Regions from separate parts of the Peribacillus sp. NPDC094092 genome, predicted to be linked through region 2. Evidence: riboswitches for the same ligand, from Rfam matches in the RefSeq annotation. Region 2 holds a riboswitch; each other region holds the start of a gene.
What was found. A riboswitch is a leader RNA that binds a small molecule or an ion and turns the genes downstream of it on or off. The one in region 2 is predicted to bind S-adenosylmethionine.
Positions count from the first base shown of each region.

Region 1: it holds a riboswitch for S-adenosylmethionine, as region 2 does, so the genes downstream of both, ACQKNS_RS20150 (bifunctional homocysteine S-methyltransferase/methylenetetrahydrofolate reductase) here and ACQKNS_RS15750 (5-methyltetrahydropteroyltriglutamate--homocysteine S-methyltransferase) in region 2, are expected to answer to the same signal.
Region 3: it holds a riboswitch for S-adenosylmethionine, as region 2 does, so the genes downstream of both, ACQKNS_RS01700 (Na+/H+ antiporter NhaC family protein) here and ACQKNS_RS15750 (5-methyltetrahydropteroyltriglutamate--homocysteine S-methyltransferase) in region 2, are expected to answer to the same signal.

Region 1 is NZ_JBNNUC010000004.1:366,103-376,064, reverse strand. It holds gene dapF (diaminopimelate epimerase) at 1-247, shown strand, start outside; gene ligD (DNA ligase D) at 441-2,288, opposite strand; gene ACQKNS_RS20160 (Ku protein) at 2,441-3,283, shown strand; gene ACQKNS_RS20155 (MOSC domain-containing protein) at 3,790-4,440, shown strand; SAM riboswitch class I at 4,552-4,650, shown strand; gene ACQKNS_RS20150 (bifunctional homocysteine S-methyltransferase/methylenetetrahydrofolate reductase) at 4,754-6,601, shown strand; gene metH (methionine synthase) at 6,594-9,962, shown strand, end outside.
Region 2 is NZ_JBNNUC010000003.1:23,511-33,472, forward strand. It holds gene ACQKNS_RS15745 (hypothetical protein) at 1-420, opposite strand, end outside; SAM riboswitch class I at 587-688, shown strand; gene ACQKNS_RS15750 (5-methyltetrahydropteroyltriglutamate--homocysteine S-methyltransferase) at 999-2,102, shown strand; gene ACQKNS_RS15755 (hypothetical protein) at 2,227-2,754, opposite strand; gene ACQKNS_RS15760 (CaiB/BaiF CoA transferase family protein) at 2,994-4,094, opposite strand; gene ACQKNS_RS15765 (amino acid permease) at 4,332-5,819, opposite strand; gene ACQKNS_RS15770 (M4 family metallopeptidase) at 6,262-7,887, shown strand; gene ACQKNS_RS15775 (SET domain-containing protein) at 8,171-8,572, shown strand; gene ACQKNS_RS15780 (hypothetical protein) at 8,939-9,127, opposite strand; gene ACQKNS_RS15785 (glycoside hydrolase family 3 N-terminal domain-containing protein) at 9,213-9,962, opposite strand, start outside.
Region 3 is NZ_JBNNUC010000001.1:358,187-368,148, forward strand. It holds gene ACQKNS_RS01680 (alkyl/aryl-sulfatase) at 1-214, opposite strand, end outside; gene ACQKNS_RS01685 (LysR family transcriptional regulator) at 594-1,472, opposite strand; gene ACQKNS_RS01690 (chromate transporter) at 1,727-2,353, shown strand; gene ACQKNS_RS01695 (chromate transporter) at 2,404-2,949, shown strand; gene ACQKNS_RS01700 (Na+/H+ antiporter NhaC family protein) at 3,199-4,515, opposite strand; SAM riboswitch class I at 4,705-4,812, opposite strand; gene ACQKNS_RS01705 (SOS response-associated peptidase) at 5,094-5,765, opposite strand; gene ACQKNS_RS01710 (hypothetical protein) at 5,826-5,981, opposite strand; gene hutG (formimidoylglutamase) at 6,196-7,152, opposite strand; gene ACQKNS_RS01720 (LysR family transcriptional regulator) at 7,276-8,178, shown strand; gene ggt (gamma-glutamyltransferase) at 8,323-9,962, opposite strand, start outside.

The DNA.
Region 1 (9,962 bases), on a different contig from region 2:
AAGTGAAATATCCGTCTACAATAACGGCGGAAAAGTTAAATGCGTGGTCCACCATGATGAAGAAAGCCAAAAGTATTCAATTGATTTAATCGGGAACGCAACCTATGAATTCAAAGTATTGTTTGAAATAGACTTAGATCAGCCTGAAAAATTTAAAATTCTTGAGAAAGAGGATTTTGAATTGGAAACAAGCTTATATTCCAAGCTTCAGGATGAAGTTCAAAGTTATTTGAAAACAAAAGTATAAAGAAATTATCAGACTGCAGGCAAACTCGAAGAAAAGCGAGGTTGCCTGCAGTTTTCTCATTAAAAAACCTCCAGTGAAGTCACGGGACACCTGCTTAGGTCCCAGGAAGACCCAACAGGCGCAAAGAACGCCAGGGGAAAGCGAAGTACCCTGGAGAGGGAATCCACGATCATTTTATACGCCCTAAGACCAATCAGTTGTTGGGCTTTTTTTGTTTTAGGAACGACAATACTTCCAAAAAGGCTGGTCCGTTATCGACCATTCTGTAATCCATAAATGCACACCCTTCCCTTTTTATTCTGCTTGGTATGGTTTCAATCGTAAAGTCCTTTAACTGGAGACTTTCGTCCACTTCCTCCCAAAACAAAGGAGTGGCCACACCGGCGAAAGAATTTCCCCGCGGGGAATAAGGAAGGATGATGGTTTTTCCTTCACTATGCTGCACAAAGTCCAAATATAGCCGATTATGCCGATTTATTTTCATTCTTTCCGTTGTAAATTCATTAGGGTTGGAACTTGATAAGTAGTCACCGAGAAAGTCAGTGAATATGCGTGTCTCCTGATAAGTAAATCTGTCTTCAGGCAGTGGGATGTGAATTTGCAGTCCTTTGTTACCTGAAGTTTTTACAAAAGCTTTTATCCTTAATGATTCCATCACCTTTTTTATTTCCTGTGCGGCCTTAATCGCTAAGGAGAAAAATTCGATGGAAGGGGGATCCAAGTCCAGGACGATTTCGTCTGGTCGTGTTTTACCCGCTTTCTGAAATGGAGCATGGAATTCCAATGCAAGTTGATTGCCAAACCAAAGAAGCGTTTCAATATCGTTACATAGCATATACTCGATATCCTCATTAATGAACGTTTTTATAAAGGTCGGGGCATAATCAGGTTTGTTTTTCTGGAAAAACCTTTCTTTATCCAAAGTGCCATGAGGATAGCGGATCGTCGTAAGCAGTTTATCCTTCAAGAAGGGTAGGAAGAAAGCTGAAACCTCCCGTAAATAATGAAGGTATTCAACTTTTACCACCTTTTCATCTCCTGTTATCCAAAGCGGTTTATCCCTGGAAGTTATTTGTACAGTATCTGGAAATGTATATTGACCTAGCACGAATTTCTCCCAAGTACATTCTTCGGGAGCCGTTTGTAAAAGCCATTGTGAAAACTGTGGCTCACGTAATTCATTTTCCTCATACACATGTAAAAATTGAACTTCGATGCAAATGGATGGATGGATATAAAAAAATTGTGCGTCTTCGTCTGATGCATTTTGTTTGATCAGTTCATGCAATATCCTTTTATCTTGAGCACTCAGTCCATTTTTAACACTACCGATTTTGATTACGGCACCTTCTTTGAAAACTGCGAGGGAAACGTAACCATTTTCTTTGTGCAAGGCTGTAATGAAACAGGCAACGGTCTTCCAATTTTTCACCTTGATCCATGAGGTAGTACGTTTCCCTTCTTGCCAAGTACCACGAATTTCCTTGGCGACAACCCCTTCGCCATCTAATAGGATGACCTTATTCAAGGCAGTATCCAATACGTCAAAACTCTCTATTAATTGTATCAATGCCTTATCATTGGGATCAGGGGGCATAGGAAAGCCAAAATTCCCCCCCATATTCAACATCAATTCCCTTCGTTCTTCCATAGGTTTAGCTCCTACATTTCTTCCTCTGATGCTAAGAAGGTCAAACGCTATGAACCGGCAAGGGGAAATACGGGCTTTTTCTGAAATTAAGGATTGTTTCCCAAGACGGCCTCGCCACTGTATTTGAAAAAAATCGGCTTTCGCCTGATTGGTAAGCCAGACCAATTCTCCATCTAACTGAAGCGGAAGATAATCTTCCAGGTCCAGAGCTTTGATGTAAGCAGTGATTTCCGGGAATTGTGGTGATAATTCCTTTTCATTCCGGCTCGAAATGCTTATTGTATCGGAGTCTATCGTTAAAATAGCCCTAAACCCGTCATATTTGACTTCATAACGCCAATCCTTGGAGTTGGGGGCTTCGGGGTAATAGGTTGGCAGCATCGGTTTCATTTTTGTATTTACCTCCGCAAATAATTGATTAACATTATTTTGCCAAAAAAGCGAAGTGTTAGAGTTGGCAATTGTTTTTTCGGTTTTTTTTGATCAAAGGGGAATAATAAAATTGTTCTTCTCTTTTAAAAATAAGTTATGAGGTGACGAATATGCATACGATGTGGAAGGGGAGCATATCATTCGGTTTGGTGAACATTCCGATCAAACTTCATGCTGCAACGGAGGATAAGGATATTTCTTTGAGGACGTTGCATAAGGAATGTCATTCACCGATTAAATATGAAAAGGTTTGTCCGGTATGCCAGAAAGAAGTGGGGAAGGATGATATAGTCCGCGCTTTTGAGTATACAAAGGGAAAGTACGTTGTATTGGATGACAATGAACTAGAACAACTGAAAAAACAAAACGAAGAAAAAGCCGTGGAAATCGTGGATTTCGTTAAAATCGAAGAAATAGATCCCATTTATTTTAACCGGAGTTATTACATGTCCCCTAATGACGGAGGGATAAAAGCTTATTCCCTTTTGAGGCAGGCCCTCAAGGAGTCGAATAAGGTAGGGTTAGCGAAAATCATCATTCGCTCTAAAGAACAAATGGCGGTAATCCGCGTCGTTGATAATACCTTGGTGATGGAAACGATTCATTATCCGGATGAAGTCCGCTCCACAGCAGATGTTCCGAATATCCCTGCCAATGATACCATTGTAAAAAAAGAAATCGATACTGCCGTATTACTGATAGATCAATTAACGACTACATTCGATCCGACAAAATACACCGATGACTATCGAACCGCGTTACTTGAATTGATTGAATCAAAGAAAGCTGGGCAGACGACGATTGCAGCCAAAACAAAAGAACCAGTTTCCAACAATGTAACCGATTTAATGGAGGCCTTACAGGCATCCATTGACCGTACGAAACATGATGAACCGGAAATGAAAAAGACGACCCGAAAGAAAGTGGCACCGAAAAAAAAGAAACAAGCTTAAACAGGAAGCTGAGCGGAAGACGAATGATGTCGCTCGGCTTTCTGCTTGTTTTAGCAAGGGATTTGCCTTCAAATAAGGTAATGATAGTGAATGAACAGCAAATGAAATACATAGGTAAGGAAAATGCAAATATGTAAGTGGATCACGATGTAAGGGGCAGAATGGATTTATAAGAAAATGATGGTTGAAAATGAAGGCAAAAAAATTCGCTCCCTAAAGAGCGACAATGAGGAATTCAATCGTGAAAATCAACATATAGGCGAACGGTTGTAGTTTTCGACTATATATTGTGTTCATATTCTACCATATTTAATTCTGAAATAGCAACAAAATTACTGAAACAACCCTATGAATTTTTCTGGAAATCAATGATATTTTGCCCACTTAACTGCGCATATGGCTATTGCATTTTCATATCCTTATAAAAAACTACAGAATAAAATGGATTTTTAGTATAATTTATACATACAGGATGGTATAAATTAAATAAGAATGGAAGATGCAAAATGGAAAATGGGAAAATCAAAGCACTTCATGCCGGGAAGCCAAAGCATGAAATTTTTTCGAATATCGATATCTTTTCAGCAATGGATAAACAAGCACAGGATAATGTGACAGTGACTAAATCAGGTATAATTGGTGATGGGGTAGGTAATGTAAAGTTCCATGGAGGTCCTGATCGCGCTTTGTGCTTTTACCCCATTGAGCATTATACATTATGGAATGAAAAATTCTCTAAAAAGCTGGAAATCCCTGCATTCGGTGAAAATTTAACCATAGCGGGGATGAGGGAAGAAACAACGTATATCGGCGATATTTATCAAATAGGCGAAGTGATTGTACAAATTAACCAGGGGAGGATACCTTGTTCGACCATTTCCCACTTCAATCAAGAACCTAAGTTTTTGGAACTCGTGTTGAAAACGAGTTTCACTGGTTATTTTGCAAGAGTACTTCAAGAAGGAACGATAAATAAACAAAACGAGATTGTGCTGATAGATCGTTTGCAAGAAAAGATTTCAGTTCATTATGCAGCAGAGGTAATCCTTCATAAACGAGATGGGCTGGAAGGCGCAAAGGCTTTACTTACACTAGACTCGTTAGCGGAAGACTGGAAACAAAGGATCTTGAAGAGGGTTCAAGCTGCAAAAGATTGAATGATTTTTGCAAAAGTGAAAAAAATGTCGATCAGGTATTGAAATTGACAGATTATTAATGTAAATTAAGTATAATCAAATTTTGAAATCTTGTGAAAATTATATAAATGGATCTTATCGAGAGAGGTGGAGGGACTGGCCCGAAGAAACCTCAGCAACCAGCTTAGGCAAAGGTGCTAAATCCAGCAAGCAGAGCTTGATAGATGAGGAGAATGTTTCAAAAAACCTTCTTCTTTGAGAAGGTTTTTTTCCTTTTCTCTCATACTCATAGAATACGACAAAAACAGGATTGTTTTTGAGAGAGGATGTAATGATGAATTTTCGTAAAGACGTGAAAGAAAGAATACTGGTTGGGGAAGGGGCAATGGGGACCTTATTGTATTCAAATGGCATCGATCAATGTTATGAGGAATTAAACTGCACGGACCCAAATCAAATAGAATCCATCCACCGTGCCTATCTGGAAGCTGGTGCAGATATCCTTCAATCGAATACATACGGAGCCAATTTCAATAAATTGAAACGGTATGGACTTGAGGATGAGGTAAGCAGAATCAATCGCCAGGGAGTCATTCTTGCTAAAAAAGCGGCGAAAGGAAAGGCATACGTCTTCGGTACCATCGGGGCACAACGCAGCATCAGGAAATCGGACTTAAGCATGGAAGAGATAAAACGGGGTTTTCGGGAACAGCTATACAGTCTTTTGATGGAAAACCCTGATGGGATTCTATTGGAAACATTTTATGACCTGGAAGAACTGGAAACCGTCCTGCAAATCGTAAAAAATGAAACTGGACTGCCGATCATCGCAAATGTTTCGATGCATGAACTGGGAAATCTCCAAAATGGAATCCATTTAAATGAAGCCTTTCTAAAACTTGAGCAATTGGGTGCGGATGTGGTTGGGGTGAATTGCCGTCTCGGTCCACATCATATGATTCGGGCCTTGGAAGAAGTGAGTTTGCCAAAGCACGCATCAATTGCCATCTACCCAAATGCCAGCCTCCCGGATTATGTGGATGGAAGGCTCGTCTATAAGGCTGTGCCGGAGTACTTCGGTTCAAGTGCCCTAGAACTTCGTGAGCAGGGTGCCGCAATCATAGGAGGGTGCTGTGGAACGACTCCGCTGCATATTCAAGCCGTAAAGAATGCGATTGGAAGTTTGGCTCCTGTGAAAGAGAAATTCACGAAATCCCGTGAAATAGAAATAATTGAAGTGAATGATAGAGAATTGGAACGTCCCCTGTTCGAAAAGGCCAAAACTGAAAGGACGATTCTAGTTGAACTTGATCCACCGAAAAAGTTAGGTATAGAGAGCTTCATGACTGGTGCCGAGGCTTTGAAAAAAGCCGGGGTCGATTCCATTACATTAGCGGATAATTCGCTCGCCTCACCAAGGATATCGAATGATGCACTTGCTAATTTACTGAAGAATCAATTGAATATAGAGCCGATGGTGCATATAACATGCCGTGATCGAAATTTGATTGGCCTGCAGTCGCATTTAATGGGCCTGCAGACGGTGGGGCTGAACGAAATATTGATCATCACCGGAGACCCTTCGAAAATTGGGGATTTTCCGGGGGCCACTTCGGTTTATGATTTATCTTCCTTTGACCTAATAAGCATGGTCAAACAATTTAATGAAGGTCTTTCCTATTCCGGTCAAAGTTTGGGCCAAAGGGCAAATTTCAAAATTGCGGCAGCGTTTAATCCCAATGTGAAATATCTGGATAAAGCCGTACAGAGAATGGAAAAGAAGATTGCCTGCGGTGCTCAATCCTTCTTGACACAGCCAATCTATTCCGTTGATCAGATCGAGGAAGTATATGAAGCCACAAAACATTTAGAAACCCCAATTTTCATCGGTATCATGCCTTTGACAAGCACCAGGAACGCCGAATTCATCCATAATGAGATCCCGGGCATCAAATTGCCTGATAATGTTAGAAGGGCCATGGCGTTAGCGGGGGATGATCCTGTAAAGTCAAGGATTGAAGGAGTGAATATTGCGCGAGAACTAGTGGACGCGGCAAGGGAAAAATTCAAGGGCATATATTTAATCACTCCGTTCCTTCGGTATGAAATGACGGCGGAACTTACGAAATATATTAGAAAAGTCGATAGTAAACATACATCTGAGGTGGCAGTACATGAATAAAAAAGCGATTCAAGATCAGTTAAATTCTAAGATTCTCCTACTTGATGGGGCGATGGGAACCATGCTTCAAGCGGAGAATTTGACGGCGGATGATTTTGGCGGGGAACAATTCGAGGGCTGCAATGAGTATTTATCATTGACGCAACCGGAAATCATCCAATCCATTCATGAAAAATATTTAGCAGCGGGTGCAGACATCATTGAAACAAATACCTTCGGAGCGACCAGCATCGTTCTTGAGGAATACCAAATAAGCACTATCGCTTACAAGCTAAATAAGATTTCAGCTGAGCTTGCCGTTAAAGCTTGTGAAAAGTACTCCAATGATAAATGGCCAAGGTATGTAGCCGGCTCGATGGGCCCAACTACTAAAACGCTTTCCGTAACGGGCGGAACGACTTTTGATATTTTAACCGATTCTTATGAAGAACAGGCACTGGGCCTCTTGGATGGCGGGGTAGACTTGCTATTGGTGGAAACCTGTCAGGATATGCTTAATGTCAAGGCAGCCTTTTCTGGAATCAAAGCAGCCTTCGCTAAATCAGGAAAGGATGTGCCTGTCATCATATCAGGAACAATCGAACCGATGGGCACTACACTTGCTGGCCAATCCATAGAAGCTTTTTATTTATCGGTTGAACATATGAAACCCGTCGCCGTCGGCCTTAATTGTGCAACAGGGCCGGAATTCATGATAGACCATATCAGGACACTTGCAGATATATCAAATAGTGCCATCAGCTGTTATCCAAATGCGGGGCTCCCTGATGAAGAAGGCCACTATCATGAGTCACCTACTTCCCTGGCAGAGAAGATGAAGCAATTTGCTGAAAAGGGATGGGTCAATATCATTGGCGGATGTTGTGGGACGACACCAGAACATATTAAAGAACTTTCCAGGGTCCTCGAAGGAATGAAGCCCCGTACAATTACGGAAACTGCCCATGGTCATGCCGTATCGGGCATAGAGCCGCTCATTTATGATGATTCAATGCGGCCATTATTCGTAGGTGAAAGAACGAATGTTATCGGTTCCCGAAAATTCAAGGAGTTGATACGCGGCAAGCATTACGAGCCAGCTGCCGAAATTGCACGTACCCAGGTAAAAAAAGGCGCCCATGTCATTGATATCTGTCTTGCTGATCCTGATGGGGATGAGCTTGGTGATATGAAGGAATTTGTGGAAGAGGTCGTCAAAAAAGTGAAAGTCCCGCTGGTCATCGATACTACGGATGAAGCCGTACTTGAACAAGCACTGAAACATTCACAAGGAAAATCGATCATTAATTCCATTAACCTAGAAGATGGTGAAGAACGCTTTGAAAAAATAGTACCCTTAGTCCATCAATATGGTGCTGCCGTTGTCGTAGGAACCATTGATGAAACAGGGATGGCCGTCGATGCTGTACGGAAATTGGAAGTGGCTACACGTTCTGTGGATTTGCTCGTTAATAAGTATGGACTAAACAAAAGTGACATCATTTTTGATCCGCTTGTATTTCCTGTAGGCACAGGGGATGAACAATATATTGGATCTGCATTGGAAACGGTGAATGGCATAAAGGCGATTAAAGAAAAGTTTCCGGAATGCCTAACGATACTTGGCATTTCTAACGTTTCATTCGGTCTGCCAGCGAGGGGAAGGGAAATATTGAATGCAGTTTTCCTCTACCATTGTACAAAAGCGGGTCTCGATTATGCTATCGTGAATACAGAAAAACTTGAACGTTTCGCTATGATACCTGAAGAGGAAGTGAAATTGGCCGAGGCACTCCTGTTTGAGACATCAACCGAAACTTTAGCGATTTTTACCGAGTTTTATCGTGGGAAAAAAGCGGAGAAGAAGGATAATGGTGTGATCCTGCCATTGGATGAACGTTTAGGGAACTATATTATCGAAGGAACGAAAGAAGGATTGGTCGATGATTTAAATGAAGCGATTGAGCGCGGTGATACCCCATTGGAAATCATCAATGGACCATTGATGGATGGCATGAGTGAGGTGGGGAGACTGTTTAATGACAACCAACTTATTGTCGCAGAGGTGCTTCAGAGTGCCGAAGCGATGAAGGCCGCTGTATCCCACCTTGAACCGCTAATGGAAAGCTCTGAAGATAGTGCTAAGAAAGGGAAGATCCTTTTGGCGACTGTAAAGGGAGATGTGCATGATATCGGGAAAAACCTAGTGGATATCATCCTATCCAATAATGGCTATGAAGTGATTGACTTGGGAATAAAAGTCGCACCGCAGCAAATCATAGAAGAGGTTCGAAAACATGAGCCAACCATCATTGGCCTATCTGGGTTACTTGTCAAATCTGCACAGCAAATGGTTTTAACAGCACAGGATTTAAGGCAAGCGGGAATAGATACCCCAATTTTAGTTGGAGGGGCAGCATTATCCCGTAAATTCACCGATTTTAAAATATCACCTGAATACGAAGGGCCGGTTTTATATTCCAAAGATGCGATGGATGGTTTGGCTGTAACGAATATTTTACATGACTCTGACAAAAAATTGGTGTACTTGGAAGAGTTAGTCGAGAAACGAGAAAGAGCGAAAGCGAATGCCGCCATTGCTGCCACGATAGAAAAACCTGTTCGGAAGCAGTCCGCGGCTGCCCCTTTAAGCGATGCTCCTGTTCAAAAACCGCGTGACATCAAGCGTCACGTCTTGAAAAACTATCCATTGGATGTCATCCAACCGTATATTAATAGGCAAATGCTGATTGGTCATCATTTGGGGTTAAAAGGTAAAGTTTCCGAATTGCTTAAGCAAGGGAATGAAAAAGCGGTGCAGCTTAATGATCTCGTTGATGAATTGATTGAATTCCTAAAGACGGAACCGGATTATGGCTTGCATGCGGTTTATCAATTTTTCCCTGCTCAAAGTGAAGGAAATAAGCTATTGGTATACAACCCGGACAATCATAATGAGGTTTTGGAAACTTTCGACTTCCCCCGGCAAGATACGAACCCGCATCTTTGTTTAGCGGACTTTGCGAAACCAATCTCCTCCGGGCAAATGGATTATGTTGGTTTCTTCCTGGTCACTGCCGGAAAAGGGATCAGAAAATGGGCAGAAAAACTAAAACTTGAAGGTGATTTCTTGAAAAATCACGCCCTTCAATCACTAGCTCTCGAAACTGCTGAAGGTTTTGCGGAAAGAATTCATCAATTAATGCGGGATGATTTAGGTATAAGCGATCCGATTGAAATGTCCATGAAAGAGCGGTTTGCCGCTAAGTACACCGGGCAAAGGTTTTCATTTGGTTATCCTGCTTGTCCTAATCTGGAAGACCAGGCGAAGCTATTCCGCCTGTTACAACCTCAGGATATTGGCGTGGAATTGACAGAAGGA
Region 2 (9,962 bases):
AAGTTTCATTTTCAATGCACCTTCGACGAGTTCATACGATTTAATAGTGCCAACGGGAATTTTTCTCACGATGTTCCAAGCATTAACATTCATTTTGATCGTTCTTTTTTCAAATTCAAAAAATGGCGGTCTGTTAAATATCCTTTGGTTGATAAAATTCCTGTCAATTGGTTCCATTTCCACTAATTCAAATAAAATCGTCCTTCTTTCCACATGAACCGGTTTAAATGTAATCCGGAAGGCTACGTTTTTCTTGAACATCATTTTTTTCACTTCCATCGTTCCGGAAAGCACTATATGCTTTGGCGTAATCTCGACTTTAATATCCTGACCATATGATTTCGTTCTTAAGATTTGCTCTATCATGGCTTCCGTTACCGTTATCGGTAAGCCATTTTTGAATGGACTGAATGTACTCATCCTTGCATTCCCCTCCTGCCGCTCATATGAATCTCCGGTTATAGCATATGCCGGGTTCCCTGATGAAGTAACACAACTCAATAATCGGTATATTCAAAATCTTCCACCTTCAGCCCTTGACCTTTATAAAAACTACCTGTATAGTCATAATTAATTTAATAGACAACTCTTATCCAGAGAGGCGGAGGGACTGGCCCTTTGATGCCTCAGCAACAGACTGATCATGTACTGTGCTAATTCCAGGAGTGTAAAAGCTTGAAGATAAGAAGAGTATATCGCTTTGCTGCCAACACCTCTTCTTATTTTTAAGAAGAGGTTTTTTATTTTTGGCTCTTTTCGTAAAGATTGTTGTTTTTAAAATGAAACGATTTAAGGTTGATTGGAGCGGAAGTGCGAGACTCCTGCGGGAGCAGCGGGGCAGGTGAGACCCCACAGGCGTTTACGCCGAGGAGGCCCACCGCCCGCCCCGCGGAAAGCGAGCATCTGGAGGGGAAATCAACCACACCTCACTACTTGGTAAATAGCAACAAAGTATGCGAAAACATTCTTATTTTTAAAAGGAAAGAAGGGAATGCAACATGTCAATCACTTTAACGAAAGCACCTTTCAGGGCCGATCACGTTGGAAGTTTATTAAGGCCTGAACGTTTACATATTGCCAGAAAGCAATTTAAGGAAGGTACCATTTCAGCAGAGCGGCTTCGTGAAGTTGAAACCGAAGAAATCAATCGGATTGTCGAAAAACAAATTGAAGTTGGATTGGAGGCCGTGACGGATGGTGAGTTCAGACGAACATGGTGGCACTTTGACTTCCTCGAACATTTACATGGCATCGAGGGATATGTGACGGAAAAAGGACTCACATTCGATGGTGTGGAAACAGAGAGATATAACGTTCGCAATACCGGGAAGGTTTCATTCAATCCTGAACATCCCTTCATTCGTGATTTCATTGAATTGAACAAAATCGTGAACGGACGCGCCGTTGCTAAGCAAACCATTCCCAGTCCGAATCAATTATTTGCTGTAGGCATTCATAATGAAGACATCTACCCTGATATTGAAGACTATGCAAATGATATCATCAAAGCGTATCAGCATGCTTTGAAGGCTTTTTATGAAGCAGGTGTGCGTTATCTTCAATTGGATGATGTATATATTGCCAGACTTTCAGCTCCAGATTTCCAATTCAAAGATGGAAAATATTCGAGGGAGCAGTTAATCGATCTTGCACTTCGCGTAATTAATGGAGCATTGGAAGGCAAGCCAGAAGACCTTGTCGTCACTACACACCTATGTCGTGGTAACTACCAGTCGACTTGGGCGTTTGAAGGAAGCTATGCCCGTATCGCCCCAACTTTATTGGCAAAAGAAAAAGTGGATGGATTTTTCTTGGAATATGATGATCAACGCTCAGGGGATTTCAAACCATTGGAATACATTCCAAATGGCGGTGCACGGGTCGTACTGGGTGTCGTCACCTCAAAAAATGGAGAAATCGAAGACAAGGAGGCTGTCAAGGCACGCATTAAAGAAGCCTCGCACTTCGTTCCTCTTGAACAGTTATGCTTAAGCCCGCAATGCGGCTTCGCCTCCACCCATCACGGCAACAAGCTGACCGAAGAACAGCAATGGGAAAAGCTGAAATTCGTCGTTGATATAGCAAAAGAAGTATGGGAATGATCCATTCGAACAACCTAATCGGCATCCAAATAACCGTGCCGATTAGGTTTATAAAAAGCGTCAAAGACATTCATCCTAAAGCCGAAGGCAAACAAAAAAGAACGGTCACCAGCACGTCCCCTTTTCACTTGCAGTTATCATCATCCTCATCCATTTTCTTCACAAGTATATCATCCGTCACCCTATCTTCCAGCTTGTTTCTCAAGGCCAATTCCGCGGCCTTCCCATCACTGGGCGACCCGTCCGAGAAATACATCGGAAACAAGGAGAAAAACATGACATAGAAAGAAAAATAGATGAATTGATACCAGATCACCGAGCTGTCCAATATATTCTGATAGACTAAACTATAGATGATCAGCATGCTGATTAAATTAAAGATAGCCCCACCTAAATATATCAGCGTATTCGTCAATCGATTATCATGTTTCAATCCCTTGAATTCGCAAGTCCCATTCCAAAAATAATATTTCCTCACCTCTATGTTACGAAATGCAAAAAGTTTATTGCCACAACCGATCAAGATTTTCTTTTCTGATCCGCCAAAGATCGTGACAAAGAAAATATGCCCGCTCAAATGTATCAGCGTAACGATTGGCATGATCAAAAAAAAGGAAAATAGAAATTTAACGATATCAGAGAGACCAAACATTTTAAGCAACCCACCTTACCAGAATTTCTTAACAGGATGCTACTCTGATACCCTGTCCACAATCGTTATAACTAGAAAATTTTCACAGTGCCACTTTGTTGCTTTCCACAAGTGCTATTGTTCCCCTTCTGCTTCATTTGGGGCTGTTTCCAGTTTTTTATGACTCCAGCATGATTCAAAAAAAACAGGCTGCCTCCTTCCAAAAAAAATCGGAAAAGTGATAGCCTTTACATCTTCATTTAGCGATTTGGGGTGTGAAGGATTTCTGCATTGTTTTGTCCCGGGCTCACACCTGCATGTTTATATTCAGGGGTGAAAACCGATGTTTTGATCGGGCAGGCGATTTGCTTCTGGGCATTTCCTTTTCCGTCCGGTACCTCGACGATCATACCCCTCTCCTTCAATTGGGGGTGTCCGGCCGCTTCCGTGAAGGTCAGCACGGGTTCTGCGCAGGCTTCGAAATCAGCGAATATTTCCTGCCATTCATGGAAATCCCGTTCAAGGAAAGCCAGCCGGACGGCCGTTTTAAACCTGTTTCCGCTTTCTTCATCGCTTTTCATGCTCAGTTCATACAATTCAGGTGCACCGATCGCTTCACATAATGCTTTTCGAAAAGGGGGCTCAAGGCTTCCTACCGAAAAATAACGTCCATCCTTCGTTTCATAAAAATCATAAAAGGATCCGCCATTCAACATCAGTTTTTCAGGTTCGAGCTCGAGGCCCCCTTGTAAATTCAGGGGTGCGGATATGGCATTCAACGCAAAACTGCAGTCGGTCATGCTGATGTCGATGGCTTGGCCGAAGCCCGTTCTTTCCCTGTGAATGACGGCAGATAATATACCGATGACAGCATGCAATGATCCCCCGGCAAGATCTGCTATTTGGGTTCCGTTTTTTGCCGGGCCATCCTTTTTCGTACCGGAATAGCCTGATAAGCCTGCAATCGAAATATAATTGATATCATGTCCCGGTCGGTCTTTATAGGGACCTGTCTGGCCGAAGCCCGTGATGGAACAGTAAATCAGCTTCGGATTGATCGATTTTAATGCCTCATAACCCAGCCCTAGGCGTTCCATGACACCTGGACGGAACTGTTCAATGACGATATCGTATTCCTTCACTAAATTTTTTACGGATTCGATGGACTCAGATTGTTTCAAATCAAGTGTGATCGACTTTTTCGATCTGTTAAGATATTGGTTCACACCCCATGAATCCTTTGCTCCCGGCCTCTCCACCTTCAAAACGTCCGCTCCTAAATCCGCAAGCATCAAAGTGGCAAATGGGCCTGGCAGTAACGTTGAAAAATCCAATACTTTTAAATGAGTCAATAAGGTCATCAGCCGGACACCTTCCCTTTCCATTTGAACTAGTAAAAGCTTTCCCGTCGTTCTGTACATAGAATTTAGCAGAGTTTACGATTATCATATAACACCTCCCATATTTTTTGTATAAATTTCCATTCAATAAAAAGCCAGGAATCAGCTTCCTGGCTTTTTATAATGAGCCTAAAGCACACAAGGAAAAGCCGGACAAGTTAAAACTACATTGTCCGGCTGATTTCACTTTAAGCTTGTTCATTCATATTTTTTGTCAAAGTCGAATTCTACTTCATCCAGTTTAACGAATTTCGTTTTTCTTACCAGTTTATAGCCAAACCATAGGCCAAGGAAAAGCGGGATTCCCAGGTATGCAGCTACAACACTGCCCCAATCGATGTGGTCTGAGAAAAATGCTTGGATATTTTGCGAGAGGATGACGATCATGCCAATTAAAATGGCAAAGATCGGTCCAATCGGGAACCATAATGCCTTATATGGCAGCTTCTCCAATGAATGACCTTGAGCGATGTACGCTTTCCGGAAACGGTAATGGCTGATGGAAATCCCTAACCAAAAGATAAACCCTGTAATTCCAATGGCATTCATTAACCAGATATACACTTTACCATCACCGAATACAGAGGCTAAAAAGGCCAGCATGCCGATGGAACATGTCAAAATCATGCCCGCAACCGGTACTCCTCGTTTATTAAGTTTTGCAAAAATACGCGGTGCTTGTCCATCCTTTGCCATTGAGTATAACATACGCGTTGATGCATATAGACTTGAGTTACCTGCAGATAATACCGCTGTTAAAATGACGGCATTCATAAGCGAAGCGGCAAAGGCGACTCCAGCTTTTTCAAAAATGAGCGTGAATGGGCTTACCATGACGTTATCACCTTGTAAACTTGGGTTCGTATAAGGGATAATCAGTCCTATTACAAAGATTGCAAATACGTAAAAGAGCAGGATTCTCCAGAAGACACTTTTAATGGCCTTCGGTATATTCCTTGCAGGATCTTCACTTTCCCCGGCAGCGACACCGACAATTTCGGTACCTTGAAAAGAAAAGCCAGCCGCTATGAACACGATGAAGACACCCATGAAACCACCCGGGAATGGAGCGTCATCGACGGTGAAGTTTTTAAAACCTACAGCTTCGCCGCCCATAATGCCGACGATCATTAACAGCCCGACGATTATAAAAATAACGATGGCCGTTACTTTTATGAAGGAAAACCAGTATTCCCCTTCACCATATCCTTTAACGGATAAATAGTTCAGCAGGAAAATGAGCACCAGGAATGATGAACTCCATAACAATGATGGACTATTCGGAAACCAGAATTTCATGATCATTGTCGAGGCTGCCAACTCAGCCGCTATCGTCATCGACCAATTGAACCAATACGTCCATCCCAAGGCAAAACCAAATGCCGGATCGACGAATTTCGTTCCATAGGTACTGAATGAGCCGCTTGTCGGCATAAAGGCTGCCAGCTCCCCTAAGCTCGTCATCACAAAGTAAACCATTGCCCCAACTAAGGCATATGCAAGTAATGCCCCGCCTGGCCCAGCTGTATGAATGGCTGCCCCGCTGCTAAGAAACAGCCCGGTGCCAATAGCCCCGCCAATGGAAATCATCGTTAAATGGCGGGATTTTAAACCGCGCTTTAGTTCTTGTCCTTCTTGCTGCTGCGGAGGATGTTGAACGATGTCATGTTCTTGTTTTGGTATCATAATTTTTCATCCCTTTCTATATAAGCGCTTTCATATATGGGAAATCCATTTAATAAATTTTCCTATTTAATAGACTTTCAAATAGATCTAATTTACAATTCGAATTCCTTTTCTGAATATATGCAATTTTCATGCCAAGTTTGTAAAACGCAATATTCAACAAATTATCAAAAAAAACGCCCTTTATAGACAAAATATTTTGCACTTTACGCCACGTTTTTTTGCACATTATGCCATGTTTTTTTGCACTTTTATTCATTTGGTTCAATTTAAATACATTCCAAATATTACTAAAAGAATATATTCAGAGAATATTACTATATAAATCCATTTTTCTCCATTTTATTCCTTTAAATGTCATATTTTTGCGACTTTTCTCTATTTGTCAATAAATATGAAACGATGTAAAAATGAGGTTATTCTCATGAAGGAGTTGATTGTTATGAAAGGTAAGGTATTTTTAGGAACTGCACTATCTCTCGGTCTATTATTTTCTGCCATTCCCCATCAAGAAGCATTAGCGGCAAAAAATGTGTTAAGTGTTGAAAAGTACAATAAGCATAAGGATTCGCTAGAATTCAAGTCTGGGAAACTTACGGACCCATCAAAGCAAACTGCAGAAGATATCATTCTTACCTTTTTTGATGAAAACAAAAAGTCTTACAAGCTAGAAAAGCAAAAGGCGAAAGACTCCTTCACGATCCTGAAAGAAAGCAAGGATGAACTAGGCAATACCGTCCTTAAATTGCAGCAAACCTATAAAGGCGTACCTGTATGGAATTCCACACAAGCAGTATTGATTGATGCTAAAGGCGTATTGTCGGTCGTGTCCGGTACGGTTGAAGCCAACCTAAACACGAAATTAGGGAAAAAGGCTAAAAAAGGCATCAGTAAATCCGAAGCCATCAAAATAGCCGAAGCGGACCTTGGGTTCACCCCTGCCTACGAACACTCACCTGAATCTGACCTATATGTATACGCAAATGAAGGCAAGGCCGATTATGTATATAAAGTCAATTTGAAGTTCTTAAGTCCTGAACCAGGAAATCATAATTATTTCATATCAGTCAAAACAGGTAAAATCCTGAATAAATTTAACACATTGGATGAAGTGACAGGGACCAATTCCGTCGGAACGGGCACCGGCGTCTTAAACAATACCGTGTCATTGAACACTACCTTATCCAACGGCAGGTACTATTTACAGGACAATACACGCGGTAAAGGCATCTACACTTATAATGCCAATAACCGTTCAAGATTGCCTGGCACGCTCTTTTCCAACACGACAAATGCTTTCACTGCTGCTGCCGATAAAGCAGCGGTTGATGCCCATTATTATGCAGGCAAAACCTATGATTATTACCAATCCACATTTGGACGGAACTCTTATGATGGAAATGGAACCATCCTGAAATCGACCGTTCATTATGGCTCAAGATACAATAATGCATTCTGGGATGGCACCCAGATGGTATACGGTGATGGAGATGGGACGACGTTCATCCCATTGTCCGGCGGGCTGGATGTCGTTGCACATGAACTGACGCATGCCGTGACTTCCTCGGAATCGAACCTTACCTATCAAAATGAATCCGGTGCTTTAAATGAAGCGATTTCTGATATTTTTGGCACCGTCGTCGAATTCAAGAACCAAAGTGCCAAAGCCGATTATTTGATCGGGGAAGATATCTACACACCTAACATTTCCGGTGATGCACTCCGTTCCATGGCTAATCCTACATTGAATGGTGACCCTGACCATTATTCGAACCGTTATACGGGAACGGGTGATAACGGCGGAGTCCACACGAACAGCGGAATCATCAATAAGGCAGCCTATTTGATTTCTGCAGGCGGAACTCACCATGGCGTGAGCGTATCCGGGATTGGCATCGATAAACTGGGAACCATCTTCTACCGGGCAAACACGATTTATTTAACTTCCTCGTCGACGTTTTCACAAGCCAGAGCGGCAATCGTACAAGCGGCCTCTGATTTATACGGTTCGAGCAGTGCAGAAGTCACAGCTGTCAAAAATGCCTTTACAGCTGTCGGTGTGAATTAAGGATTTGCCTATATGACCGACACCTCCCTAGCTTCACTTCTAGCGGAGGTGTTTTTTTTATTGTTATGGTTAAACGGGCTATCCGATTACTTTTGCCGTTCGCTACCTTTTTTCGTCCTTCATGTGAAGAATTCCGTCCCACGGTTCCGGTAGAGCCGCTATAAAAAACAATCGTGCGGTTTGCCAAATTTGATTAATTCCGTAAAATAGTTGCTTTTCTTCTTATTAACTGTCAAGCTTAGATGATCTGGACTATATTGAATAGAACAAGTAGGTGACGAACATGATTGAAGTTAAAACTTCCACACTCAGTGATGGTGAGTTCAATAGAGGCGTATTCGCAACACGTGACATTAAAAAAGGTGAGCTTTTGCATGAGGCACCTGTCATTGCTTATCCGAACGAGGAGCATGTTTTCATAGAGAAGACATTGCTGGCTGATTATGCGTTTGAATATGGAATTAACCATACTGCCATGCTTTTAGGTTATGGCATGCTGTTTAATCATTCTTATACACCCAACGCTACGTATGATATAAACTTCGAGAACCATACGTTTGATTTCTTTGCTTACACCGACATAAAAGCAGGAGAAGAAATCCTGATTAATTATAATGGTGAAGTCGATAATGAGGATCCGCTTTGGTTCAATAAAGAAGATGACGGTGAAGATGAAGCTGAATGAGCATGGACCATTCATGAAAGCACTTGTACTTTTGAAAAACCTTTTCAAGGTCTTCGAAAGAAACGGGTGCTTTTCCTTTTACCGGCTTGATTAATTCACTGCTGGCTGGATGTTAAGCAATAAAAAAAGCCCCATTAGAACTACTCAATGGGGACAGTTTGACGACGAAAGAAGTTATACGAATGAACCTGCCGAATATCTGGCTAGCCGAGACCCACAGACAATTGCTTTGATGAGGCCTGGCAAACAGTCGGCGGAAAGGGAGCGGATTTCTGAAATCAACTGGAACTTTTTCAAGAAAAAAAAAGACTGTAAACTAGTTCTTCCCTCATTTACAGTCAAGTCCCATTAATGGGGTTATTTCAATTAACGTACGGATGGGTTACTTGATTTTGTTTTGGTCATCGATTGGAATTGGCCCTTAACCTTATCAATGGTTTCCGGTGTGGCTAGGGACTTTATTTGGTTCATGGTTTTTTCACGGGTCTTCTTATTGCGCATTAAAAATGCGGCTGCTCCTATCAGGACGGTTCCAAGCATTTTGTTTGATGGCATGTTAGTTTCCTCCTTCAAGTTAGTCATATATAGTATTCCCTCTATCAGATGATTTAAACAAAAGCTTGAGAGAGCGGTTTCGCTTTTATTCAACCTCGCCCAGGCTTTCAAGATACTTTATGCTTTCGGGTTTTTTCACCACTTTTTCAGCTTGATCGGGGTCGGCTTTCGTTTGCTTCATATTATAAAGTTTATATGTCAGCACTCTTTTCACTGACTCGTTAATTCTATCCATTGGAACTTCCCCTGCTTTCACCGCTTGCAGTAATCCGTTATACACTTCAAGCTCATGGGAATATTCATGACAGACAAGTAATAAATCAGCTCCTGCAAGGATTGCCTGCTTCCCCATCTCTTCATAGGAGTAATACTTGTTCACAGCACCCATTTCCAAATCGTCGGTTACGACAAGTCCTTCATATTTGAGTTTCCCCCGAAGCAAGTCTTCTATGATGATTTTAGAAAGGCTTGCTGGTTTTTCTTTATCATAGGCTGGATATTTAATGTGGGTCACCATCACGAAAAACTTTTGGTTATCCATTTCACTTATGATTTGCTTGAAAGGATATATATCCGAATTTTCCAGATCAAGTTGGTTGGCCTCCACGGAAGATGTTTCGAGATGCGGATCGATTTCGCTGCGTCCGTTTCCAGGAAAGTGCTTCAGCGCACCAGTAATCGATACATCGTTCAAGCCTTGAATGGCTTTCTTTCCGTATTGATAGACCTTTTCGGGACCTTTCCCAAATGAACGCTTATCCGTTTGCGATAGATCTAGTACAGGGGCGAAATTAATGTTAATCCCCATGGATCCCAGTTCTGTCCCATTTAATTT
Region 3 (9,962 bases), on a different contig from region 2:
TATTCAAGGGTGCAATGAATCCTTTATGTGCATTCTTGAAATCTTCCTTGTCTTTAAAATTCAACTGTTCATAAAAAGCCTTATTTGCTGAAATAGTTGCATTTGTTGCCGGCATTGGCTCAACGGATGCAGCATTTGTAACACAAGATCCCGAGAGTATAGCAAAAATAATGGGAACGGAAACAATTCCTTTAATAATAGATACTTTGGACATTTCATACCCCTTTCTCGTTTGAATAGCAGATATCATGTCTATATTCCGTGTGTTGTAAAAGTAAACTTTCTCTTTTTATAGAAATTTTTAGAATAATATGAATTTATTTTATAATTAATTAGCCATTAAGTATATTTCCTATTTCTAATAGTAACTTCAATTTTATTTATATATAAACTGCTCTTTCCATACTTCGGTTAACCGTAAACTGAACATCCAACTACAAAATGCCCCTCCCGATAGAGAAGAGCTTTTATGATATTTCATGCGGTTATTCAATTTTCCATGACTTTTTCTAGGTAAGGTGGGGGCACATCGTTAACCGCGAAACCGAAAACGCTGCCAAATTGTAATGGTGAACCAAAGTGCCTTTCCTTCCTTATTGAAGAAAATGAACAAATTTAGAAACCCCTATTTTATTAAAACGATTGTTTTTCCTGACTAGCCATAAATTTCTTTTTATATCTATTCTGGAAATACCCACTTCCCGCAAATAGCCTTGCTGCAATTCCCTGGCCACTGTCAACCTTGGCAAAATGCTGATTCCAAGTCCAGCCTCAACCGCACTTTTTATCGCTTGTGTGCTACCAATCTCCATGTAGCTGTCTATTTTTTCTAAAACCCCATGCTCCCTTAACATGTTTTCTACTATAAGCCGTGTTCCTGAAATGGATTCACGCCAAATCATCCTTTCATTTCCCAATTCCTCAAGCTGAATTTCCTTTCTGTCCTTCCATGGGTGGTCAGACGGACATACCAATATCAATTCGTCCTCGGCGAACTTGTCTACAATAAAATCACTGTTTTCTACTAGTCCTTCCACCAAGGCCAAATCAATGACATCATTTGAAAGATCCTCCAGAACCCGGGGGGTATTTTTTATCGTTAATGTCACTTTTATTTCAGGCTGTTGTTTTTTAAATCTCCCAAGCAAGCTCGGCAACAAATACTCACCGATAGTCAAGGACGCCCCTACAATGAGGTTTGCATTGTACTTGCCAGTTGATTGCTGAATCACTTCTTTTGATTGGTTGAAGTCATTAACGATAGCTTTTGCAAAAGGGTATAACAACTTCCCTGCTTCTGTAACTCTCAGCCTTCCTTCCTCACGGTCGAATAACAAAGTGTTATAATAATTTTCCAATTGATGGATTTGTCTTGTTACAGCGGGTTGAGATAGGAAACTTAACCTCGCTGCCTGGCTTATGCTTCCTTCATCCACCACTAAACAAAACATTTTTAGATTTTCCAATTTCAAGAAAACGACCTCCATGTTTTTAGATAGTTTATTAAAATGATAGCATCATAAAGGTAAATGGTGAAATGAAATAAGAGTGCTGCATCCCTGAATAAGTAAGGCTGATAAATTATTGGCGACATTCTTTATAAAACGGATAAATCTTCTGGGTATAACGTTTTGTTATACCCGATGATTTTGTTGCAATTTACCCATTCCTTTTTCTTTGATATGTTAGTAATAAGATTTAATCTTAGCGGCAAAGGAAGTGACTGATGTCAATGAAAGGACAATGGAAAACTCTATTCCATTTATTTTGGACCTTTGTTAAAATAGCACCTGTCACATTCGGAGGCGGGTTTGCGATGATCCCATTAATCGAAAAAGAAGTGGTCGAAAAGAGGAAATGGATGAAAAGCGAAGAAGTTACGGATGTTTTTGCTTTATCTCAGTCCGTACCGGGAGCTGTCGCCATTAACTCCGCCACCTTTATCGGACATCGAATTGCCGGAATGAAGGGGGCAATGGCCGCTATGATCGGTGTTTCATTACCTACCTTTTTCATTGTTCTGGCCCTAGGCATTTTGTATTTTTTCATTCAGGATAATCCAAAGATAGAATCTGCATTCATATCGATCAGAGCTTCCATAGTAGCCATCATCGCCTATGCGGCTATGAAGATAGGAAAAACGGCTGTTGTAGACAAATCAACTTTATGTATTTTACTAGCAGGAATTCCAGTCCTCTTCTTTCTCCACCCTGTGATAGTAATTGTAGCAGGAGCTGTAGTCGGTATTGTGACAATCTCCATTAAGAGAAAATTAGGTTACGATGTCAAGATGGACAGAAAAGATAGAGAAGAAGAAAATGATTTCGAACCTTTCATGGGTGCTGGCATATAGGCAAATCCAAAAAAGGGATCTAACTAATTTTCAAGAAAGCGTGTGATAGAATGATGGAATTGTGGGAGTTGTTTAGCACCTTCTTCATTATCGGCTTTGTATCGTTCGGAGGCGGATACGCCATGATTCCCGTAATTGAATCGGAAGTCTCACAGCATGGATGGATGACGACGCAACAATTTACCGATATAATCGCTATTTCCGGGATGTCCCCAGGACCTGTCACAGCCAATAGTGCCATTCTCGTTGGCTATTCGACTGCTGGATTAGCAGGAGCCATAGCATCGGCTCTCGGAATCTTGTTACCTGCTATTATATTCGTGACCGTTATTGCCACCTTCTTCTGCAAATTGAACCATTATCCAGTTATTCAATCCATGTTTTATGGATTAAGACCCATTGTCACTAGTTTAATCCTCTTTGCAGCAATAAGTTTAGCACTTTCCAATCATATGATTGCACGGAGCTTTTCATGGCATACGATAAGCTTATTACTTGTTTTTGGATTATCGTTATTTGCCCTAATGAAATTACGCTGGCACCCAGCCTATGTAATTATTCTTTCTGGATTAGTTGGTGTCGTCCTCTATTCATGACAAACAATATGGACCGGAATGATCATGAAAATAATGGTTTAACATAAATTAAAGAAATACCAAACAGATGAATTGGAATTTTCAGTTCAGCTGAAGACGGCCTTGACTAGTTTCTGGACACTGAGGAACACGTATGCTGAAAAAAGCAAGGATGACTTCCTGATATTTTTTAGATGTTTCAGTATTCGTTCATACAGAAAACACCCTGTATCCAATGATTCAGGGTGTTTTTTCATTATTATCCTCTTTTTAAGAAGTCCGTTTCTTCGTTTCATCATTTCCCGGCTGAAACCGTGGATAACCAATCAAGATGGCCACTACTCCACAAAGTCCAATTAGGATTGGGTAATATGAATACGGCAAGATGCTTATCGGAGAAATCTTAGCTACCCCTGCTGCAACAAGCAGTTGTGCCCCATATGGAATTAACCCTTGGATACAACAGGCAAAAACGTCAAGTAAACTCGCCGATTTACGCGGATCAATCCCATACTTTTCAGCGATATTTTTGGCAAGCGGCCCGGCAATAATAATCGAAATCGTGTTATTTGCCGTTGAAAGGTTCGTCAAACCAACAAGCCCAGCAATGCTGAATTCCGCCCCTTTTTTGGATTTGCTATTTCGGGTCACGAGTTGGAGCAGATAATCGATGCCACCATTATGTTTGATTACAGCAACCATTCCTGCAATTAAAATGGCAAGGAAGGATATTTCATACATTCCCGCCATTCCTTCACCAACTTTTTGAATGACACCCAACAGTTGATAACTTCCATCCGCCAAGCCGATAATTCCGGCAAATACGATTCCGATGGAAAGGACCAGGAACACATTGACTCCTGCCAATGCAGTGATCAATACGCAAAGGTATGGAAGAATCTTCACCCAGTCATAAGAATTTTGGGTGATGTCGGCTTGTTCACCCATCGTTAATATTCCTAGAATGGCACATGTGATGATGGCCGCAGGTAAAACGATGAAAAAATTCACTTTGAACTTATCCTTCATTTTCGTTCCCTGTGTTCGAACTGCAGCGATTGTCGTATCCGAAATGAAGGATAGGTTATCCCCAAACATTGCACCACCAATAACGGCAGCCATTGAGAGGGCAAGCGAAATATCGGTTTGCTCGCTAATTCCCACCCCGATAGGTGCTAATGCTACAATCGTTCCCATGCTCGTCCCCATAGATAGAGAAATAAAACAAGCGATAATGAAAATCCCTACCATTAAAAGATTTTGCGGAAAAACCGCTAAGGCAAGATTCACCGTTGATTCAACCGCCCCCATGCCATTCGCAACTTCGGAAAAAGCGCCTGCTAAAAGGAAAATGATAACCATTAACATTATATTGGCGTCACCGGCACCTTTACAGAAGATATCAACTTTTTCATTTAAAGTCTCTTTCCGATTCATTGCCAATGCAGCTGCTGATGCAATGGAAATCGCTACAATTACCGGAAATGAATAAAAATCTTTAGTGATGATTCCGGACCCTATAAATAAAAATAAAAATACGACAAATGGGATCAATGCCCATGGATTCCCTTTATTGTTTGCACTCATGATGTACACCTCTTTTTATTTTTCCCATGACATGTGTCACAGCTTTTATTTTTCAACAGTTATCACAAATAACACCAATTCGATTTTGATTCTCAAGTCATGGAGCTATAGTTAACAAAACTGTCAGCATAAAAAAGACCCCTTCTATTAAACAACAAGAAGAGGTCTTTTAATTTATAAAAAACACCCTCCTTATCTTTCAGGCAAGAATCAGCCTGCTGGATTTGGCACAGCACTCCTATTAAGTCCGCTGCCGAGACATCTTCGGGCCAGTCCCTCCGTCTCTCTTGATAAGAAGATCAAAATTATATATTTATCAAATAATACGATACCTGCCAGAAAAGTGCCAGGCTGGAAATTTACCGAAACCAAACTGAGTTTGTGAAAGTGACATCGAAGTAGTTTTGAAAAGCAAATATAAGAGTACAGCATTTTGCCTATTTTCGCAAGGTTTAGTTTTAAACTTTTTCACATGCACTTCTTACCTATTAATAAGTGATCTTGACTTAATCAGTACAATGAGTTTTCTGTGATTTTTATCGGGACGGAATTAATATAAAAAGAGGTCTAATGACCTCTCAGCAAATTTGTTGTATTAAGTTAGGTGAATTATTTTTAGTCGAGTTCACATCAGTTGATACCTCAAAAGCTTCCATTTGTTCCGAATCGAATGACTTTAAATATTGTTGCAGATATGCAGGATCATTAATGGATGGATTCAACCAATCTTTTTCATCTTCTGGTTTAAGGATGACAGGCATACGATCATGAATGCTGGTCATCAGCTCATTAGGAACGGTTGTTATGACGGAGCACGAGTAGATGCTGAGGCCTTCAGGAGATTTCCAGGATTCCCATATCCCGGCCATTCCAAATGGAGCATGATTCTTCAGTTTTATCCGCATCGGTATTTTTCTTTCTGGTGTCTTCCTCCATTCATAAAATGAGTCAGCGATTATCAAGCATCTCTTCTTCTTATACGCATTCTTGAAGCTTGCTTTCTCTGCAATGGTTTCCGCTCTGGCATTGATCATTTTATAGCCCACTTTTTCATCTTTTGCCCAGAAAGGAATGAGTCCCCACCGAAGATATCCAAGTCGGTTCCTTGCCCCGTCATTAATGACCGATAGCACGGATTGGGAGGGAGCAATATTGTAGCTGAATTGGTATTCCTCATCAAATGATCCTTGTACATCGAACCGATCTTTTATTTCCTCAATGCCAGTGAAAAGGGTGAAACGTCCACACATAATATCGCCTACCGTATTAAGATTTATTACAGTGTAACAAATGGAATAGGAAGCCACAAATCAGCGTTCCAAAATCCTGATGTCGGTAAATGGCTGATTAAATAATTCGCTGGAAATCAAAAGGGTGCCTAGGACTTCTCTTTCATCTTCAGCTTTAATGATTTCCGATAAAATTAAGGTACTGCCATTCCTTACCGTTACTTTATATTCATTCATGGAATCCCCCCTCTAAAGGCTAGATGGTTGTTATTATAAACTAAAAACTTATAAGTATCAGTATTGAACTTTGGCAGAGTCATGGCTACTCCTTTAATTGGTCTAGGCAGCGTAAAAAAGACTGTCCATGAAATGGACAGTCAGGCGCCGGAAACGGGTTTCCTCTTCAATACTGATAATTGATTATGGAGATGGCATTGAGAAAAGCCATAAATTATTTAAAATGCAATAAAACCTCATTTATTAAATGTGCTGCCAATGTAACGGTTTTATTATTTTCGTCCAACGAAGGATTCACTTCCGAGATATCAAAGGAGAGGATCTTTTCATTCGATACGATATGCCTGATAATGGCACGGACCAATTTCGGATTCAGTCCAAACGGCGATGGAGCACTTACCCCAGGTGCATAGGCTGAATCAATAACGTCCGTACATAATGTAAGAATAATGTAGTCATTTTCCTTGGCGAATTCATTTATCCGCCGCTTAGTTTCATCCATTTCTTCCAATGATAAATCTTCTTCCAAGATGTGGTCAACCTTACTTCTCTCGGCCGTTTCAAACAGTGCCTTCGTATTCCCCTGCTTCTGAATTCCGATACATAAATAGCCACAGCTTTGATCTTCGTCCAAAATCTGCTTAAACATCGTTCCTGATGAACTTTCTTGTTCATAAGGCCTCATATCAAAGTGAGCGTCAATATTAATGATTCCCAATCTAGCTTTTGGTCCAATGTATTTCCTAATACCAAGATAATGGCCATACAAGGTTTCGTGCCCTCCCCCAAGTATGATAGGAATCGATTTACTCTCCAATATCCGGGTAACAGCCGACCCCAGTTGGGATTGGGCGGCCTCCATCTCTGTACCTTCACATATTACATCACCAGCATCCACCAGTTCGGTTTGGGAAGGTAAATGACAGGGTAATTTTGCCAATGACTGTCGAATATGATCAGGACCCTCTGCAGCACCAATCCTGCCTTTATTCCTTTTGACGCCTTCATCGCATTTGAAGCCGATCAATCCAAAGGTCCTTGATGCATTGGAAAGGGTGGCTAATTCCGAAATCGGTGCCAAGCGTACTCTTTGGTGGTATCTGAAGCTGTCCATGTCAGATTGGGAATCAATTCTTCCATCCCAATACTTTAAAGTTGGATTAGTATACATAATTTCTCCTTTATTTAAAAAATTCCGAAATATCTTTTTTTAAAATTATAATTGAGATAATATATAATTACCAATACAAAATTTCAATATATCTATAGTTTAAAGCTATAGAAAGGAGAATAAATGGATCTTCGTCAACTTCGATACTTCACTACCATTGTCCGGGAAAAGAATTTCTCAAAAGCGGCAAAAATGCTGCATTTATCACAACCTTCCCTAAGTAATGCCATAATGAAATTAGAAAATGAAGTTGGTTTTCAGCTTTTGGAACGCAATACAAGGGGGCTTGAGCTTACGGAAGCAGGGGGGATTTTTTATACGAGATCTGTTGATCTGTTAAGAAGATTCGAAAATATGCAAGTGGAGCTTATGGAAATGAAGGATGTTGGAAGCGGAACCGTATCAATAGGTTCCATCGAATCATTCAAATTTTGGTTCCCGAAGATAATCAGGAATTTTAAAATCAATTATCCTAATGTTCATTTAAAAGTCAGGGAAATATTAGGGGAAGAGAAGGTTTTCGATTCATTAAATCGGTATAATGTTCATTTCACCATCACGAACCAGCCCATCAACAACGATGAAATTCTGTCCACTCCCCTTTATAATGAAAGATTCATGCTTTTGATCCATAAAGATGACGAGTTAAACGAAAAAGAGTCCGTCACTTTCCAAGACATAGCAAAGAAAGAATTGATCATCAGTACAACTGGATTTCAAACGAGTGACGATATCTTAAGAGCATTTAAGGATGAAAATGCAATTCCCAATATCCTTTACGAAATAGAAAGGCTAGAAACGGCTTGCAGTTTGGTTGAAGCAGGGCTTGGGGTTACAATTTTACCGGAGAACTATATAAGATCCGCTGCCCCCCCCAATACTGCAATCCGCGCGATCGATTCGAATTATTTGGAAAGGACTGTTTACCTGGCTTATTTGAAAGATCGATATCTGTCTCCTGCAGTATGTAGGTTAATCAAGGACATACATAGCTTTTTTAAGAGCGATGTCAGGAACGATGACTAAAAAAATACGATAATGCAAAAAAACATCCCCCTTTTATGCACATCGTACAAGGGGAATGTTTGATTTAATTTCTCTAGCCATTTTCCTTGGTTTCCTTAATAACGCCTTGCTAGAGGAATTTCAAAAAAAATCGTCATGGTAAAATTAATTCGTGACACTGCCATCATCGTCTGTATCTTCAATATCCGCCGGATCTTTTTCCAATAGTGCCTCTTTTTCTTTTTCCTTCCATTTTGCTTTATACCCTAATGATTGCGCTACTCTTAACACAGGTAGATACGATTTTTTATCCGGTTTAAATGTTTCCAAGTCCCCTGTTCCAATTGCACCCAAACCAAGTAACAATTTGTCTGATTGGATATAGGGTTTTTCATCTATCAGTTTCATTTGTTCAGCTGTATAAGGATAAACGGCTCCATTCACTTTTAAGGTAAACGGTCCCTTTTTTTCTTCCTTTATTTCTTTTGGCTTTTTCGATTTATAGGAAACATTATACACTCCTTGAACAGTTCCTTCTCTCGTATTATCGGCTCCTCCATACATTTTCCCCTTTTCATAATCATAAATAACAGCTTGCACATTTCCGATATGCTGGGGTTTTTCTTCATAAACATGGCCTTTTGCCATTAACTCCAACCTTGTATTTTGTTCAATTCCCGGTTCCCATCTAACTGTCGGATATCCAGCAGAATAAATACGTGGCGCTAATATGGCATCTTGAATTAGCATTTTATGATCAAGCACGTTCATAATCGTTTCAGATACAGATGCTATTATCGTCGCTCCCCCTGGTGAACCAATGGCCATGAATGGATTGCCATCTTTTAATACGAAGGTCGGGGACATACTGCTTCTTGGTCTTTTTCCTGGTTCCACCTGGTTAACTCCACCCGGTGTTGCATCAAAATCTGTCATTTCATTATTTAGCATGAATCCATAATCAGGTACCATGATACCTGATCCGAATACTTGCTCGATTGTAGTCGTATAAGCAACCATATTTCCCCATTTATCCATTACTGAAAAATGGGTTGTTTGACCGATCGGTGTTTTCTCCTCTTTTACCTGCTTCATTGAAACGGGTTCTTTACCCTCATACTTCCATGGATCGCCTGCTTTGACTTCAGCTGTTGATCTATTTGGATTGATGAGTTTTCGTCTTTCTTTAATATAGTCTTCATCCAAAAGTCCTTTTGTAGGTATATCATAAAAATCTTCATCTGCCATATAGGCAGCCCGATCGGCAAAAGCGAGATGCATGGCTTCCGTGAGATAATGAAGGTACTCAGGTGTGTTCGCCCCCATCTTTTGTACATCGAATCCTTCCATAAGCTCCAGGATTTGTAGAACGGTCAAACTGCCTGAGCTTGGTGAAGCTGCCCCTACCACTTCAAATCCCCTATATTCCGATTTAATCGGCTCTCTTTCTTTCACCTGATAGTTTCGCAAATCCTCAGTCGTCATCGTTCCTTCACGCTTTTGAACTTCTTTGGTAAGCGCTTTCCCAATTTCACCTTTATAAAAAGCCTTGGAACCTTGTTTTCTTATTAACTTAAAAGTCTTTGCAAGATCTGGCTGAACGAGGGTGTCCCCCTCTTCCAATGGCTTTCCGTCTGGAACAAAAACTTTTGCTGCCGCTTGGTTATTTTTAAGCTTTGTAACATTTTCATCGATATATTGTGCTGTTGCCCAATTGACTTTTACCCCTTGTTCAGCTTGTTTAATGGCCGGGCCTATGACCTGTGATAATTTCAATGTTCCATATTTCTCAAGAGACGTCTCTA